Regions from separate parts of the Moritella sp. Urea-trap-13 genome, predicted to be linked through region 1. Evidence: riboswitches for the same ligand, from Rfam matches in the RefSeq annotation. Region 1 holds a riboswitch; each other region holds the start of a gene.
What was found. Region 1 has a riboswitch for thiamine pyrophosphate ahead of thiC (phosphomethylpyrimidine synthase ThiC). Riboswitches for the same ligand answer to the same signal wherever they lie in the genome.
Positions count from the first base shown of each region.

Region 2: it holds a riboswitch for thiamine pyrophosphate, as region 1 does, so the genes downstream of both, thiD (bifunctional hydroxymethylpyrimidine kinase/phosphomethylpyrimidine kinase) here and thiC (phosphomethylpyrimidine synthase ThiC) in region 1, are expected to answer to the same signal.
Region 3: it holds a riboswitch for thiamine pyrophosphate, as region 1 does, so the genes downstream of both, thiB (thiamine ABC transporter substrate binding subunit) here and thiC (phosphomethylpyrimidine synthase ThiC) in region 1, are expected to answer to the same signal.

Region 1 covers NZ_PJCA01000033.1:54,623-60,418, reverse strand. The annotation lists gene CXF93_RS15740 (HesA/MoeB/ThiF family protein) at 1-502, opposite strand, end outside; gene thiE (thiamine phosphate synthase) at 518-2,005, opposite strand; gene thiC (phosphomethylpyrimidine synthase ThiC) at 2,013-4,067, opposite strand; TPP riboswitch at 4,197-4,298, opposite strand; gene rpoC (DNA-directed RNA polymerase subunit beta') at 4,444-5,796, opposite strand, start outside.
Region 2 covers NZ_PJCA01000031.1:1,237,087-1,242,882, forward strand. The annotation lists gene CXF93_RS13565 (TolB family protein) at 1-1,181, shown strand, start outside; gene CXF93_RS13570 (hypothetical protein) at 1,253-1,603, shown strand; gene CXF93_RS13575 (complement resistance protein TraT) at 1,633-2,370, shown strand; TPP riboswitch at 2,502-2,602, shown strand; gene thiD (bifunctional hydroxymethylpyrimidine kinase/phosphomethylpyrimidine kinase) at 2,676-3,569, shown strand; gene CXF93_RS13585 (ABC transporter ATP-binding protein) at 3,562-4,383, shown strand; gene CXF93_RS13590 (ABC transporter permease) at 4,376-5,218, shown strand; gene CXF93_RS13595 (ABC transporter substrate-binding protein) at 5,265-5,796, shown strand, end outside.
Region 3 covers NZ_PJCA01000030.1:83,531-89,326, forward strand. The annotation lists gene urtA (urea ABC transporter substrate-binding protein) at 1-1,048, opposite strand, end outside; TPP riboswitch at 1,312-1,425, shown strand; gene thiB (thiamine ABC transporter substrate binding subunit) at 1,512-2,519, shown strand; gene thiP (thiamine/thiamine pyrophosphate ABC transporter permease) at 2,554-4,158, shown strand; gene thiQ (thiamine ABC transporter ATP-binding protein ThiQ) at 4,151-4,948, shown strand; gene CXF93_RS07885 (hypothetical protein) at 5,130-5,465, opposite strand; gene CXF93_RS07890 (cytochrome C) at 5,482-5,796, opposite strand, start outside.

The sequences.
Region 1 (5,796 bases):
ACGAGATCAACTGTCCTTCCATACGAATGCCCGCGCCAACAATTAACGGCGTTTTCTGCATAACGCAGATCTTATTTATTGTTTGCCTTGTCGGCATGTTATCCGTGCAATCAATAACTAAATCGACTTGCTCAAACATCTCAAGCATTTCGTTATTAGCACTTTCAAGTGTTAACCGTTGTGCGTATGCCGTTACTTCAATATGTGGATTCAGTTGTGATAACGACACTTTTGCAGCACTCACCTTTGCTTGCTTGAGCTGCTGTTGCGTGAAAATAATTTGCCGTTGTAAATTACTCAACTCAACATGATCATCATCTGCTAGGTATAAATGACCAACACCAGCCGACGCTAAATACAAAGCAACGGGAGCGCCGAGGCCACCCACACCAACAATTAATACCTTGGCATCACGCAGTGCTAACTGCCCTTGTTCACCAACATCTTCCAGCAACAAGTGCGCGCTATAACGCAGGTATTCCTGATCACTTAATTTTTCCATAATCGTCCGCTCATATTAGTCCCCAATACTGACTAAACTAGGTTGTGGTTCGACAATGCTCAACAACTCTGCAATCGCTTTTTTATAGTCATCTGCAAGTGTGATTGCCGTCACAACCGCCACACTACCAACGCCAGTCGCAGCAACTTTAGACGCTCGCTCAATGCTAATCCCACCGATAGCCACTAACGGATAGTCTTGCATTAAATCGGCATAACGTTGTAAGCGAACTAATCCTTGCGGTTTCGATGGCATATCTTTAGTCACGGTCGGATAAATATGACCAAGAGCGATATAACTGGGTTTGATCTGATGGGCACGTAATATTTCATAATAACCATGCGTACTCAGACCTAATTTTAAACCAGCCTGTTTGATTGCCACAAAATCAGCAATCAGCATATCTTCTTGACCAAGGTGAACACCGTAAGCACCATGTTCAATGGCTAATTGCCAGTAGTCATTGATGAATAGGCGGGCTTGATACTTACGTCCTAAAGCCACTGCCGCTTTCACATCTTCAACGACTTCCGCAGGGGCTTTATCCTTGATACGTAATTGCAGGGTTTTGACTCCCTGTTGCAATACTTTCTCTAACCATTCCACCGTATCTACAACCGGATATAATCCCAGACGATTGGTATCACAAGGGGCAAAGTCATACGCTAATTGCATTTGCTGCGCTAAACCAAGCTTATCGCCTAAAGGGGTATTCGGTAGCACAACTTGTGGGAAATACTCGCGGTCGGTTGGCCAAGCGTCTACGGCTTGATTTAAATACGCTCTGGCGACAACAAGTGCATCATCAACCGGATAATCTTGACTAATAACAGTTGCTAGCGCTGCAGAAAAAACACCACAGTGTTCAACGTTACTTAATGAATCAAGTCTCGTGACAGGTGACGATAATAAGATCTCACGCTGAGTATCGATATACACATCTAACATGACAGACTGCTGCTCATCGTCATCGTATCCGTTATTGTTAACTACGCTATCGTTTGTAAAAATAGCTTTCGCACAAACACCTTTTACACCAGAGTTCAGCAGTGAATTGATCGCCTTTTTAGTCGTACTAAATAAATCAGCCGCATCAACCCCCGTTTTATCTTGCGTTAATATCAATACATCAACGAGTGGCAATAAGCCTGTTTGAATAGCCGTGGTTAATCCACTATCAGCATTAACCATGTCTGTTAACGTGATGGTTAATGGCTCATAGATAACGCTTAACGCTGGATATTGTTGCTTATAACCTTGTAAAAAACGGACTAAAATAGCAATGTGCGATACAGTCTCTATCACGCCGATTTTAATAGCGGATGGCGTAGCAGCGGTATTCAACACTGTCAACTCAGCAGGAAAATCGTCATCAGATAAACATTCTGTAGAAACATGATAACCACGCCCACCTAATGCATTAATCGTTTTAATATCGGTTTGATTCATCGCATTATCACGAGCAGTAAAGCTCGCGATAGTCCAAATAATGGCTTGAGTCATTAAATTATTATTCCACGTTTTCGGTTGTAGATTCTGGTACACGACCATTTACTGCATCGTGTGTAGGAGGTAAGTATAATTCTGCGCCGTGCTTTTTAAACTCTTCAGACATCTGCTTCATGCCCGCTTCAGCATCAATAAAAGCGACCTCATCGATGAGGACGACTTCATCAAGTAATTGAATTTTTATCTTTTCTTGATTAGCCATTTTTTCTTGCTGAAAAGTATAATCACGGACATCTTGTGAGATCTTCATTGAGCAGAACTTAGGACCACACATAGAACAAAAATGTGCAACTTTACCGGATTCTTGGGGGATATTTTCATCGTGATAAGCACGCGCAGTTTCAGGATCTAATGCCAGGTTAAATTGATCATTCCAACGGAATTCAAAACGTGCTTTCGACATGGCATTGTCACGGATTTGAGCACCAGGGAAACCCTTGGCTAAATCAGCCGCATGCGCCGAAATTTTATAAGTGATCATGCCTTGCTTAACGTCTTCTTTATTCGGCAAGCCTAAATGTTCTTTGGGGGTCACGTAACACAACATGGCACAACCGTACCAACCAATTTGTGCAGCACCAATACCCGAGGTGAAATGATCATAACCTGGAGCGATATCGGTCGTCAGTGGACCTAAGGTATAAAAAGGTGCTTCATGACAAATATCGAGCTGCTTTTCAACATTCTCTTTAATCATGTGCATTGGGATATGACCTGGACCTTCAATAATAACTTGTACGTCTTGTTCCCACGCAACTTTGGTTAATTCACCGAGCGTTTGTAATTCTGCAAATTGCGCTTCATCATTAGCATCCGCAGCAGAACCTGGACGCATACCATCACCTAACGACAGTGATACATCGTAGGCTTTACAGATTGCACAAATTTCTTCGAAATGATCGTAAGCGAAATTTTCTTTATGGTGAGTCAAACACCATTTCGCCATGATCGAACCACCTCGAGAAACGATCCCGGTAAGACGTTTTGCGGTCATCGGAACATAACGCAGTAATACGCCAGCATGGATCGTGAAGTAATCAACCCCTTGCTCTGCTTGTTCGATCAAGGTATCGCGGAATACTTCCCAAGTAAGATCCTCGGCGATCCCATTTACCTTCTCTAAAGCTTGATAGATCGGCACTGTACCGATCGGAACAGGTGAATTACGCAGGATCCACTCACGAGTTTCATGAATATTACGGCCTGTGGATAAGTCCATCACCGTGTCCGCACCCCAGCGTGTCGCCCACACTAGCTTCTCTACTTCTTCTTCAATCGACGATGTCACTGACGAATTACCAATATTGGCATTCACTTTCACTAAAAAGTTACGACCGATGATCATCGGCTCAGATTCAGGGTGATTGATGTTGGCAGGGATGATCGCACGACCACGGGCAACTTCTTCACGGACAAATTCAGGGGTAATAAGATCCGGAATACTGGCACCAAAATCATTACCGGCATGTTGCTTTAATAACAGTTCATTGCGGATCAATTCTCGCCCCATGTTTTCACGGATCGAGATGTATTCCATTTCCGGGGTGATGATGTCATTGCGGGCATAATGCATTTGGGTAACATTTTGACCGTCAATGGCCTTCAGTGGCTTTGGTAGATGTTCAAAACGAATATGGTCAATACCGTCATCAGCTAAACGCTGTTGAGCAAACTGCGAGGTCACGATCTCGAGTTCTTCAATATCGTTACGCTCTGCAATCCAGCCTTGTCTTAATTTAGGTAAACCTTGGTGCACGTTGATTTCAATCGCCGGATCGGTATAGGCACCTGAAGTATCGTAGATTGGGATTGATTCATTGTATTCATATACAGGGTCGTCTTTGCTGCCAGCGACTAACGTTTCATCAAGATTAATCTTGCGCATCGCCACTCGCAGATCATCACGACTGCCAGTAAGGTGGATTTTTTCTGAATTTGGAAAGGGTTCACAACTGAGGTTGTTAATAAATTCTTGGGCGTTTTCACGGTTTTCACGACGTGTTGGTTTTTTGGTATTGCTGGTTTGGTTAACATTGGTAGTAGACATAGCATTCATTCCTTTTAATAAGATGATTGCTTGTCGTTGAGTATGTGGAGAGTAGTGATACAGATATATTGATTGTTTATGTTATAAAAAGCCGCCTTAAATTACCTCGGGCAAACCTAGTTTTACACTCACATTATTGTATTAATCACTCTTGTTTCCTTACGCAGGTATTAGCCTGATCAGGTTCCACGGATCCCATATTTAAATGGTCTCAGCCCTAAAGCACTCCGACAAGAGGTCAGAGTATAGACTGCTATGACGTTAAAAAACAAGTAAAAAAAAGGCGCCCTATAAAGGGCGCCTTCACTATTTAATAATAGTAAGCAAGTAAATCAGTGGGTCTGTCATCACTTGCAAACAACTTTAATTGCATTCAGCAAATCAATTAAAGGTTATTTAATAGGTTAGCTAAGTTCTGTTCAGCTTCGTCAGTTGTTACTTCTGTCATTACTGCTTCTACTTTACCAGCACGTTTTTTAGCACGTTCTTGATGATAAGTGAAACCAGTACCAGCAGGGATTAGACGACCAACGATAACGTTCTCTTTCAGACCACGAAGGTCATCGATCTTACCATGAACAGCTGCGTCTGTTAGAACACGTGTTGTTTCTTGGAAAGATGCAGCTGAGATAAATGACTCAGTTGCAAGAGAAGCTTTAGTAATACCCATAAGCATGTGTTGGTACACGGCTGGTTGCTTGCCTTCAGCTTCTAGCTGACGGTTAGCAATTTTCAGACGTGAGACTTCAGCTTGCTCGCCTGGTAAGAAATGACTATCACCAGCAGAGATTACATTCGCTTTACGTAGCATTTGACGAACGATAGTTTCAATGTGCTTATCGTTAATCTTCACGCCTTGTAGACGGTATACTTCTTGAACTTCGTTCGCGATATAGTTCGCAACATGGCTAATGCCACGTAGACGTAAGATATCGTGTGCTGATTCAGGGCCATCGGCGATAACTTCACCTTTAGCAACCTTCTCACCTTCGAACACGTTCAAGTGACGCCATTTAGGGATCATTTCTTCGTAAGCTTCAGCACCATCAGTAGGTGTGATAACTAGACGACGTTTACCTTTAGTTTCTTTACCGAAACTAATAGTACCTGAGATTTCCGCTAAGATAGCAGCATCTTTTGGCTGACGCGCTTCAAACAGATCCGCTACGCGTGGTAGACCACCCGTAATATCACGTGTTTTCGAGCTTTCTTGAGGAATACGCGCTAGCGCTTCACCAATAGTAACTAATGCGCCATCTTCTAGGTTAACGATTGCATTTGACGGTAAGAAGTATTGTGCAACAACTTCTGTACCAGGAATGAATAAATCATTACCTGCTGCGTCAACAAGTTTAACCATAGGACGTAAATCTTTACCTGCAGTAACACGTGCTGACGGGTCAAGAATAACTGTGCTAGATAGACCAGTAAGATCATCCGTTTGCTTAGTAACCGTAATACTCTCAATCAAGTCTACAAACTTAATTTGACCAGCCACCTCGGTGATGATTGGGTGAGTATGCGGGTCCCAGTTAGCAAGGATGCTACCAGACTCAATAGCTGCGCCATCTTTATAGTCAACAATCGAACCGTAAGGTAGTTTATGGCTTTCTTTAGTACGACCGTTTTCATCAATAATCGTGATTTCTGATGAACGTGAAGTAATAACCAGTTTGCCGTCTGCGTTCTCAACGAATTTCTCGTTGTGGAACTTAATAGTACCCGTGTTTTTCACTTG
Region 2 (5,796 bases), on a different contig from region 1:
TTGATATTTTTGTTCACGACCGCAACAACGGTACTACAGAGAGGCTCAGTGTAACCAGTGAAAACATCCAGGGCGGAGCTGACAGTCAACACCCGTCCATCAGCGCTGACGGGCGCTATGTAGCATTTCATTCTTTAGCCAACAACCTCGTTGTTAACGATACCAACGATTCTTTCGATATTTTTGTTCAAGACCGCAACAGCGGAATTACTGAAAGGGTCAGTATAAGCAGTGATAGCATCCAGGGCGAAGCTAATAGTCAGCATCCCTCCATTAGTTCTGACGGTCGCTATGTAGTATTCCACTCCCTAGCCACTAATCTTGTTACTAAGGATATCAACGGCGCTATCGATATCTTTGTTTACGACCGCAATAGCAATACTATTGAGCTAGTTAATGTCGCCAATAACGGTAGTCAAGCTAATGACGATAGTGCTTACCCTTCCATAAGCGCCGACGGTCGTTATGTGGCATTTGACTCTATCGCCAATAATCTTGTTACAAGCGATACCAATGGAGCCCGCGATGTCTTTATTCACGACCGTAGCGATAAAAATACCGAGCGAGTAAGCGTGGCAGATGACGGTTCCCAAGGGGATTCTACCAGCACTTTTGCCAGCATTAGTGCGGACGGTCGTTATGTGGCTTTTACATCTTTCGCTGTGAATCTGGTTGCTAACGATACTACCGATATCTGTATTTTCAATATTTGTCCTCTCAATATTCTTGTTCACGACCGTAACAAGAATAAGACTGAGCGGGTAAGTGTTGCCAGTAATGGAACTCAAGCTAACGATTCAAGTTACTTCCACTCCATCAGTGCAAACGGCCGCTATGTAGCATTCTCCTCTGACGCTAATAACTTAGTTACTGATAATAACAGTGGTTACACAGATATCTTTGTCTACGACCGCGGCATTGGCATCGATTCAGACTCTGATGGAGTTCCGGACGATGAGGATAATTGTCCGACGGTCCAAAACCCTGGACAAGAAGATAGTACACCTGCCCCCCCTAGCGGAGAGGCTTGTGCTGATGAACCACCAGATGGAAATCCACCAGGCGACTCATCTGGCGACTCATCTGGCGGCTCATCTGGTATTTTTGGTAGTTTAATGCTGTTTATTGAACTAGTTAGAAGACGTAATGTAGCTCAGATAATATCCGATATGTGGCTATAATAAGTTTACTTAGAACGACTGTTATTTAAGAGTTAACCAGTGTCTTGTCTTAGTTTAAATGAGGTTTAGATATGAATATCAACATTAATCACTTTAAAGGCTTGGTTACCTTTGCCATTATTTGTTTTCAATTCATAGGGTCACAATCTGTCATTGCTGCGGAAAGGTCTGAAGAAGATGCGTTAGCTAGAGCTCAGGCCCAAATGAATTCAGAAGTGCTATCCAAACCATTCTTGGCTGAGAAACCAAAGGAAGTAGATGCATATATTAAAAGTATGCTAGAAAAAAATGTAACGCCACCAGAATATCACGGCGCATACTGGCGCCCAGGATATACCTGCCATGATCTACTTCGTTATAACTGGACTCAATACCGCAATTGTAAATATTATTATCGCTATTATGGGCGTTATTATTATTAATAATTTCAAATATATATGAGGATATTAAAATGAATGCCAAAATCAAAATTATTACGATTGGACTTTTTATTACTGTCCTATCTAGCTGTTCAGCCCTGCATACATCCATTTCAAAAAGTGATTTGGATGTACAAACAAAAATTAGTACATCCATTTTTGTCGATCCCGTTCCAGCTGAGAAACGTAAGATATATTTAGAAGTTAGAAGTGGTGTTATGGAGTTTGACCGTAATTCTTTTCGAAAATCATTAGAGAGTCAATTGGTTAATAGTGGTAATGGCTATACGTTGACAGATTCCCCTGGAAAAGCACAATATTCAATGAGTGTTTTCGTTCGTAACCTTGAAAAAACCACGCCAAATGATGCTAAAACAGCATTAAGTGCAGGTTATCAAGGTGTAGGAATAGGTGCTGCAGCGGGTTATGCAGCTGGGGGTTCTCTTGAAGATGCCGCCGGTGCAGGTTTAATAGGAGGTCTTTTATCTACTGCCGCTAACGCCTTTGTTCAGGATGTTATGTATCTTTTAGTTGCTGATATTCAAATAAAAGAACGTGCTGGTAATGGTGTGATTGTTCGTCGAGACTCTAAAGTAAACACTAAAATTTCAGATGATGGGGCCACGACACAAACCTACTCTGAAGCTACAACACAAAAAGAGTATCGTACTCGTGTCGTTACTACAGCTAATAAAGCCAACTTGGAATTACCTGAAGCACAACCGCTAATGTTTGAAAAAACAGCCTATGCAATGGCCGCTTTTTTCTAACAATGCATCCATTAAGGACTAAACATTTACTAACGCTTATGAAGGTACTTAAATGTAAATAGGTTATTTCTATTAACACTGAAGTTATTAACGAGCTATTGCGCTTTTAACAAAACTTGTTAGTATTGACGCATATATAGTCGGGGGGCCTAAAAGGCTGAGAGCGCACATTGCGAGACCCGTTGAACCTGATTCAGTTAACACTGACGTAGGGAACTATCAGTCTTGCTTCTCCTGATTTGACCTGTTACGTCTCTCAATCTTTGGCTCGATAAAGTTCCTATACGTCTGTACTAGGGATATTTATGCGAAAGGTCACAAAAAACACATCAACACCAGTTTCATTAACACCACTTTCATCAATAAAAAGTCCACTAAAAAACAGCCCATCAACACCGATAGTATTAACGATCGCAGGATCTGATAGTGGTGGCGGCGCGGGTATTCAAGCCGATATCAAAGCAATATCCGCAACAGGCAGTTATGCTTGTTCGGTGATCACAGCTATTACCGCGCAAAATACCCTTGGCGTATCGGCTATATTCCCCATCCCACTAGAGCATATCGACAATCAACTCGATGCTGTCTTTAGCGATTTAAATATCGTAGCCGTTAAAGTCGGCATGCTGGCAGACTGCGATATCATCAAGGTTGTCGCCGCTAAAATTAAGCAATACAAGCCCCGATTCTTAGTCGTTGATCCTGTCATGGTAGCCACCAGCGGCGATTTACTGTTAAAAGAATCAGCCATCAACACCCTTAAATCTGAGTTATTACCGCTTGCCGATTTGATCACCCCTAACTTACCTGAAGGTGCCGCTTTAACAGGTTCACCGCAGCCAATTTGTGAGGATGATATGGGCGATATGATCAACGCATTACGCCAACTTAACGTCAACGCGGTGTTATTAAAGGGCGGTCACTTAGAACAAGATGAAAACAGTAACGACCTGCTTATCTTTCAAGATCACGTAGAACTGTTAACCGTAAAACGGGTTAATACCCACAATACCCATGGTACTGGCTGTACGTTATCTTCTGCCATCGCATCTTATTTAGCGCAAGGACATGATCTACTTCAAGCGGTAAAATTGGGTAAAAAATACATATCCAACGCGATTGCCCATGCCGATGAATTAGATATAGGCAGTGGTCATGGCCCGGTAAATCATTTCTTTGCTGGTCACGCTGATGCCTAGTCCCTCGCAGACAAGCCTTGATCTTAAAGACAACCTTGCGGTTAACATAGCGATTAAGAACGGTTATTTACACTACCACGACAGTATCGAACCAGTGCTAAGCCAATTTAATATGACGATGCCCGCAAAACAGTGGACATGTATCTTAGGTCGCAGCGGCTGCGGAAAAACCTCGCTGCTGCGTTATCTTGCTGGCTTGTTAGATCAGCAAGTGACTTGGTCAGGTGAATGCTCAATTGACGCGAATCATCAACTATTACCAGATTTAACCGATCAAGTTGCCTACATGGCGCAACAAGACTTACTGCTACCTTGGTTATCCGTGCTCGACAATGTCACCTTAAGTAATAAATTTGGTACCGAGACATCACAAGCCAATAATGATAAAGCCTTAAGTCTACTTGCTAAAGTTGGACTTGTTGACAACGCTCATCATTTTCCACAACAACTATCTGGCGGCATGCGTCAACGTGTGGCATTGGCAAGAACGTTAATGCAAGACAAACCCGTGGTATTAATGGATGAACCGTTTTCAGCCTTAGATGCCGTGACTCGTTATCGATTACAAGATCTTGCTTGTGAATTATTAGCAGATAAAACTGTAGTGTTAATCACCCACGATCCCCAAGAAGCGATCCGTCTCGCCGACCATATCTATATTATGCAAGGCACGCCTGCTAGCGCTGAGCATTTATCCGTACCTACATCTGCTACACCGCGTCAATTCGATGCTGAGTGTGCGCAACTGCAACAACAAATAATGTCTTGTTTGGCAAAAGAGTATCGGGATGAGAGTGGTGTCGGATATGAGTGAGTACATCAATCTTAAGCCGGCTAATCCTAAGCCCGCAGCGCTGCAATCGAACCAAGACAGCATTCATGCCAACCAGCATAGCAAGCAACAGATCAGTATTAATCCTTTGTTACGCATGATCATTAGCGTGCTTGTCATTATTGGCATATGGCAAAGTATTGTGGTTATTTTTGCCATGCCCTCTTTCATTCTACCCGCGCCATTGGCGGTATTTGAACGCTTGATAGAGCGCCATGAAGTCTTGTTTAAACACACATTAGTCACCGCACAAGAAATTGTCTTTGGCTTGTTACTTGGTCTATTGATGGGATTATTTTTTGCTTTGCAGATGCTGCTATTCAAACCCGTTAAGCATTGGCTATTACCACTCTTAATTGCCAGCCAAGCAATTCCGGTATTCGCCATTGCGCCAGTGCTGATGCTTTGGCTAGGTTATGGCATGGCGTCCAAGATAGTAATGGCAGCATTAATCATCTTCTTCCCCGTAACCACCTGCTGTTACGACGGCTTACGTAATACCCCCACAGGTTATTTGGATTTGGCGAAAACCATGGGCGCAACTAAATGGCAGCTGCTGCGTCATATTCAACAGCCCGCCTCATTGCCGACACTCGCATCCGGTATTCGCGTCGCGGTGGTCATTGCGCCAATCGGTGCCGTTGCTGGTGAATGGGTCGGCTCAAGTGCTGGACTCGGTTACCTCATGCTGCAAGCTAATGCCCGAATGATGATTGATGAAATGTTTGCCGCATTACTGATCTTATCTGCTCTATCGATCTTACTTTATTTTGTCACTGACAAAGCATTGAAAAGGCTCATACCTTGGGACAAATAATTTTAATAGCACATATCAACATATACCAATATATAAAAGGATATTTATGAAAAACAACATCTTACTAAAAGCCGCTATATTGACGACAGCGATGCTATCGACAAGCGCACAAGCAGAAACTAAGACCCTAACGCTGATGTTAGATTGGTTTGTTAACCCCAATCACGGCCCTATCGTTATAGCAAAAGAACGTGGTTACTTTGCCGAGCAAGGTGTGAATGTGGTGATCCAAGAACCAGCAGACCCAAGCATGCCACCAAAGCTGGTCGCGGCTAATAAAGTCGATTTAGCTATCACTTACCAGCCCAATCTCACTATCGACGTGGCAGCAGGTTTACCGCTTATCCGCACAGCAACCTTGATCGCCACACCACTCAATACCCTGATGGTACTCGACAACGACAAAATCAATAACATTGCTGATTTAAAAGGTAAAAAAATTGGTATCGCCATCGCTGGTAACGAAGAAGCAACTATCGGCACCATGTTACAAACAGGTGGTGTTAACTATGAAGATGTACAGATCATTAATGTCGGTTGGGCGCTATCATCATCACTCGCATCAGGTAAAGTAGATG
Region 3 (5,796 bases), on a different contig from region 1:
CGCCAATAATGGCATCCTGAACAGCACTCGCATCTGTGGTACCGGCTTTTTCAACCGCTTTCGCCCACATCTGAAAGCCGATATAGCTGGCTTCCATTGGGTCATTGGTTACTCGATTTTCATCCTTGGTAAATTTCTGCCATTTCTCAATAAACTCATCATTGGCTTGAGTTTCAACACTCATGAAATAATTCCATGCCGCTAAGTGACCCACCAACGCCGAGGTATCCATCCCCGATAACTCTTCTTCCCCCACAGAGAAGGCCACCACCGGAATATCTTCAGCAGACACACCTTGCGAGCCTAACTCTTTATAGAAGGGAACATTAGCATCACCATTAATGGTCGAAACAACCGCAGTTTTCTTGCCTTTTGAGCCGAATTTTTTAATATCAGCAACAATAGACTGCCAATCAGAATGACCAAATGGGGTGTAGTTCACCATTATGTCGCTATCAGCTACGCCTTTAGACTTAAGGTATGCCGCTAAGATCTTATTCGTCGTGCGTGGATAAACATAATCCGTACCAGCTAAGACCCAACGTTTTACATCCATATCATTCATCAGGTAATCAACAGCCGGGATCGCTTGTTGGTTCGGCGCTGCACCAGTGTAAAATACGTTTTTCGATGACTCTTCACCTTCATACTGCACAGGGTAAAATAACAAACCATCGAGTTCTTCAAACACAGGTAACATCGATTTACGTGATACTGATGTCCAACCACCAAATACCACGTCTACTTTTTCCTTCTCAATCAGTTCTCGGGCTTTTTCAGCAAACAGTGGCCAGTTTGACGCAGGATCAACCACCACGGCTTCTAGTTTTTTACCTAAAATTCCGCCTTGTTTATTTTGCTCTTCAATCATCATTAAAATGGTGTCTTTTAATGTGGTTTCACTGATCGCCATGGTGCCGGAAAGTGAATGTAATACACCGACTTTAATACTGTCTTCTGCTGCAACCACATTAAATGAAGCAGCACTCAGTGATAACGCGATCGTAACTGCAAGATGAGTAAATTTAGCTTTGTTAACTGTAACCATGATTTAACTTCCTTATTATGAACCTAACTCTAAATAGGCAAATGCTATGCCAAATAATATTCAGATAGCTATGAAAAAAGGAAATAAAGTTTTAAAACATAGACTTAAAATTGACTTTGAAGTTATAAAATAAAATCACTATCAAGAGTATGTTTATTGTTGGTGCAACAAACAATCCAGCTGCACTACTTAAGGGATAATTAAATATCGGCTAATCGCAATATTGCGACTAGCACTTTAGAACAAATAAAAATACAATAGGCGCTCACTCATCGGGGTGCTACCAGGCTTTTTATTACAGAGTCACAGTGGCTGAGATAACACCCGTAATTACTTGAACCAGATAATGCTGGCATAGGAATGAGATTCGACAGACTGGTTCATATCAGCGTTAAGAATTAATACGCAGATAAGTACGCATTACCGAGTCATAAGTTCTATGCTTCACATTCTAGGAGAACACGTGAAGCACACGATCAAAAAACTAGCACTTTGCACAACCCTACTATTACCTTCGCTATCAGTAGCTAACGCTGCCGAAAAACCAGTATTGAATGTCTATACCTACGATTCATTTGCATCTGATTGGGGCCCTGGTCCAAAAGTCAAAACCGCATTTGAAGCGGATTGTAATTGCACCCTGAACTTAGTCGCTTTAGAAGATGGCGTGAGCATTCTTAATCGTGTGAAACTTGAAGGTAAATACACTAAGGCTGACGTACTATTAGGCCTAGACAACAACTTGATGGCTGAAGCGGTAAAAACCAACCTGCTAGCACCACACCAACAAGATACCAGCAAATTATCTCTGCCAAACGCTTGGACTAACGAATACTTCATTCCATTTGATTACGGTCATTTTGCCTTTATCTACGACAGTGAAAAACTCGCTAATCCACCAAAGAGTTTAGCGGAACTGATCGAACGTAAAGATCTGAGCATCATCTATCAAGATCCACGCACCAGCACACCTGGCCTAGGCTTCATGCTATGGGTTAAAGCAGTTTATGGCGATCAAGCACCACAAGCATGGCAACAGATAGCAGACAAAACCGTGACTATTACTAAAGGCTGGAGCCAAGCTTACGGTATGTTCTTAAAAGGCGAATCAGATATGGTATTAAGCTATACCACATCACCGGCTTACCACATGATTGCAGAAAGCGAATTTAAATATAAAGCGGTTGAATTCACTGAAGGCCATTATCAACAAACCGAAGTTGTGGCGCGTTTGAAAGATGCGGCAAACCCTGAATTAGCCGATCAATTCATGGCATTTGTGCTTAGCCCAGCGTTCCAAGACGTGATCGCAACAGGTAACTGGATGCTACCAGCAAAACAAGCATCTGCACTGCCAAGCGAATTCGAACAACTGATTAGCCCAGCTAAAACTATCGAATTCACGCCTGAAGAAGTAGCACAATCACGTAAATCTTGGGTGAAGGAATGGCGTAACGCTGTTACTCAGTAATTAGTCCATTATGAGTAAATAATTAATCAAAATTATGATCGCGAATTCGCATAAATACTGGTGGTGTAGCGCTTTGCTCGCCATCAGCATCATTTTACTTCTGGTAGGCGGTAGTTTTACTGCCCTGCTTAATTTTTCACAAGCCGAGTTAGACTTTAGCAGTGTGCTTGCTGACTCCTACACCCAACATGTCATTACCTTTAGTTTTTACCAAGCAGCCTTATCTACGGGCTTAAGTATTGGTTTGGCGATCCCACTGGCACGGGCTTTTTCACGCCGAGAATTTGTTGGTAAGCAATTAATCATCAAACTATTTAACTTATCGTTAGTACTGCCCATCATCATTGCCATCTTTGGTATTGTCGCCGTGCACGGTAAAAATGGCTGGGTGAACCAAATTTTAGCTTTATTTCATATCGAAACAGGTCATTATATTTATGGCTTAACTGGTATTCTACTGGCGCATTTATTTTTCAATGTGCCGTTAGCTACGCGTATTTTACTACAAACCCTCGACTCTATTCCCAGTGAATCGTGGCGCTTGGCTAGTCAGCTAAACATGCAATCTCGACACATTTTCATCACCTTAGAATGGCCGAAGATAAAGCAGCAATTACCCTCGTTAATCAGCCTTATTTTCATGCTGTGCTTTACCAGTTTCGCGATTGTCATGTCGCTCGGTGGTGGGCCTGATTACGCCACCCTTGAAGTGGCTATCTATCAAGCTCTCAAGTTTGAATTTGATATTGAGCAAGCAGTGGCGTTAGCGATTATCCAAGTGGCGATCACCGTGGCCTTAATGTTGTTTAGCGCGATATTTCTAAAGTCACAACCTATGTCAGCGCCATCAGGCAATTACTTCCGTCGCCCTGACTGTCATAGCCTCAGCAGTAAGCTCAGCGATGGACTTAGCTTTATTGTGGCCAGTTGTTTGTTAGCGCCGCCAATGCTGGCAATTTTAAGCAGTGGTATCAATAGCAATACCCTCAGCGTGCTTAGCCAGCCAATGTTATGGCAAGCAACGGGCATATCATTACAAATAGCCCTGAGCTCGGGTTTATTAAGTTTATTGCTCGCCTGCGCTATCTTGTTCTCGACCCGTATATTGAAAGTACGCTTTAAATTAATGACGTTAGCCTATGGTATCGAAAATATTGGCGCGATTATTTTAGTGGTTCCCGCGCTGGTTCTGGGCACTGGTTTATTCTTATTATTACGTCCCTATGTCGATGTCTTTAGTATCGCTGCTTGGTTAGTTATTCTGGTCAATGCGTTAATGGCATTACCTTACTTACTGCGCGTATTGAACCAACCGATCCAAGATAGTTTCGCCTCATACGACAAACTCGCCATCAGCTTAGGTTTATCACGTCTGCAACGCCTGCGGATTATCGAATGGCCATTATTACGTAAACCGATTGCGATGGGATTAGGGCTAGCGTGTGTGTTATCTCTGGGAGATTTAAGTGTCATTGCGTTATTTGGTAGCCAAGATATGCAAACCTTACCCTTGGTGCTCTATCGTCAGCTCGGCAGCTATCAACTTGATGCAGCTGCGGTAACGGCAATCTTCTTATTAACGCTTTGCGGTGTTATTTTCTATTTGTTCGAACGAATTATTGGAGGCAAAAATGCCTAATGCCACCAGCTTAAAAAGTGCGATTCCTCTAAGCGATGCCAACACGAGTCCGAGCAGTAATGTCAGCGCATTATTACCGGTAGATAGTGTTTTATTGCAAGTAGACAATGTAACCTTCGCTTATGAACAAATGCAGATGCAGTTTACTCTCGAGGTTAATCGTGGTGAAACCTTAGCTATTCTCGGCGCCAGTGGTTCGGGTAAATCGACCTTGCTAAACTTGATTGCTGGTTTTAATCAACCACTGTCTGGTGATATTCGTTTTCAAACCGACTCGATCATCAGACAAGCACCCGCGCAGCGCCCAATCACCACGCTATTTCAAGAGCATAACCTGTTTAATCATTTAACGGTGAAGCAGAATATTGCCATTGGTTTAGCACCGAGTATGAAACTTGATACAAACCAACAAGCTGCACTTGAGAAAGCGGCGCAACAAGTCGATATCACCGAATTACTCAACCGCCTTCCCGGTGACTTGAGTGGTGGCCAGCGTCAACGCGTTGGCATTGCCCGCTGTCTCGCTCGTAAACAACCTTTGTTATTACTCGATGAACCGTTTAGCGCCCTCGACCCAGCCTTACGTCAAGAGATGTTACGTTTGATCGCCAAGCTAAATAAAGAACATGGCATTACGGTGTTAATGGTCACTCATAATCCCGATGATGCCTTACAGATAGCCGATAATATTGCCTTTGTAGAGGATGGTAAAATTGCACTACATGCACCTACCGCTATTTTGACGGATAATAATGCACCAGACATGTTGAAACGTTACTTAGGCAAGTAACCATAGTTGGCTATCGGTAATATTACCTAGCTAACAGTTAGGCATTAAAGTAAAAATTAAGAACTAAGGGGAGAGCTATAGTAGGCTTATAGAGACGTGAAATAAAGGGAAGTAAAACGAGATGATACGAGCCTATATACACTATATAGACTCGCCGCATGTGAGCTTTTAATTACGATTATTACTTATGCTTTTTCTTCGGTTGTTGACTAAAGAAATAGGCAACATCAATCATGTCTTGCCCAGATAAATACGCTACTTCGCCTTCCATAAACGGGCTCTTACGTAAATCCAATTTGAAATTATTTAATTGGCGAACGATGTATTTGTATTTTTGCCCTTCCAGATACGGAAAGTAATTAAATTCTTCTAATCGGCTTTCATTATGGCAAGCTAAACAACGCTCAGAAAGCTGCTTACCATTAGCAAAATTAGGTTTAACAACATCTGTATCAGTTGCGATTACCGTGGCAGAAGCAAACATTAAGGCAGTAGCGAATACTATTTTTTTTATCATGTTAGAAATACTCACTCTATTTTGCCTCAGGCGGCATATCGTCAACCGCTAACGGTAGCCGTCTAAATGTGGTTAAGTCGATTTTTTGCTGGTTATAATTCGTCGACAAATAATCTAGAACAGGTTCCCAAGTATCACTCAGATCCCACAAACCTTGGCTATCGACCATCCACTCCAGTGTCTCACGCCAGTCATCTTTATTGCCGCGGTTTTGAGGAATAATTAAACTAGTGTGGCAAGCGTTACATTGCTTATTAACCAGTTCCCAGCCTGGCGCCATGATCAAACCCGATTTTTTATCGACTAAATAACTTTCAACCTTTGCAGTAGC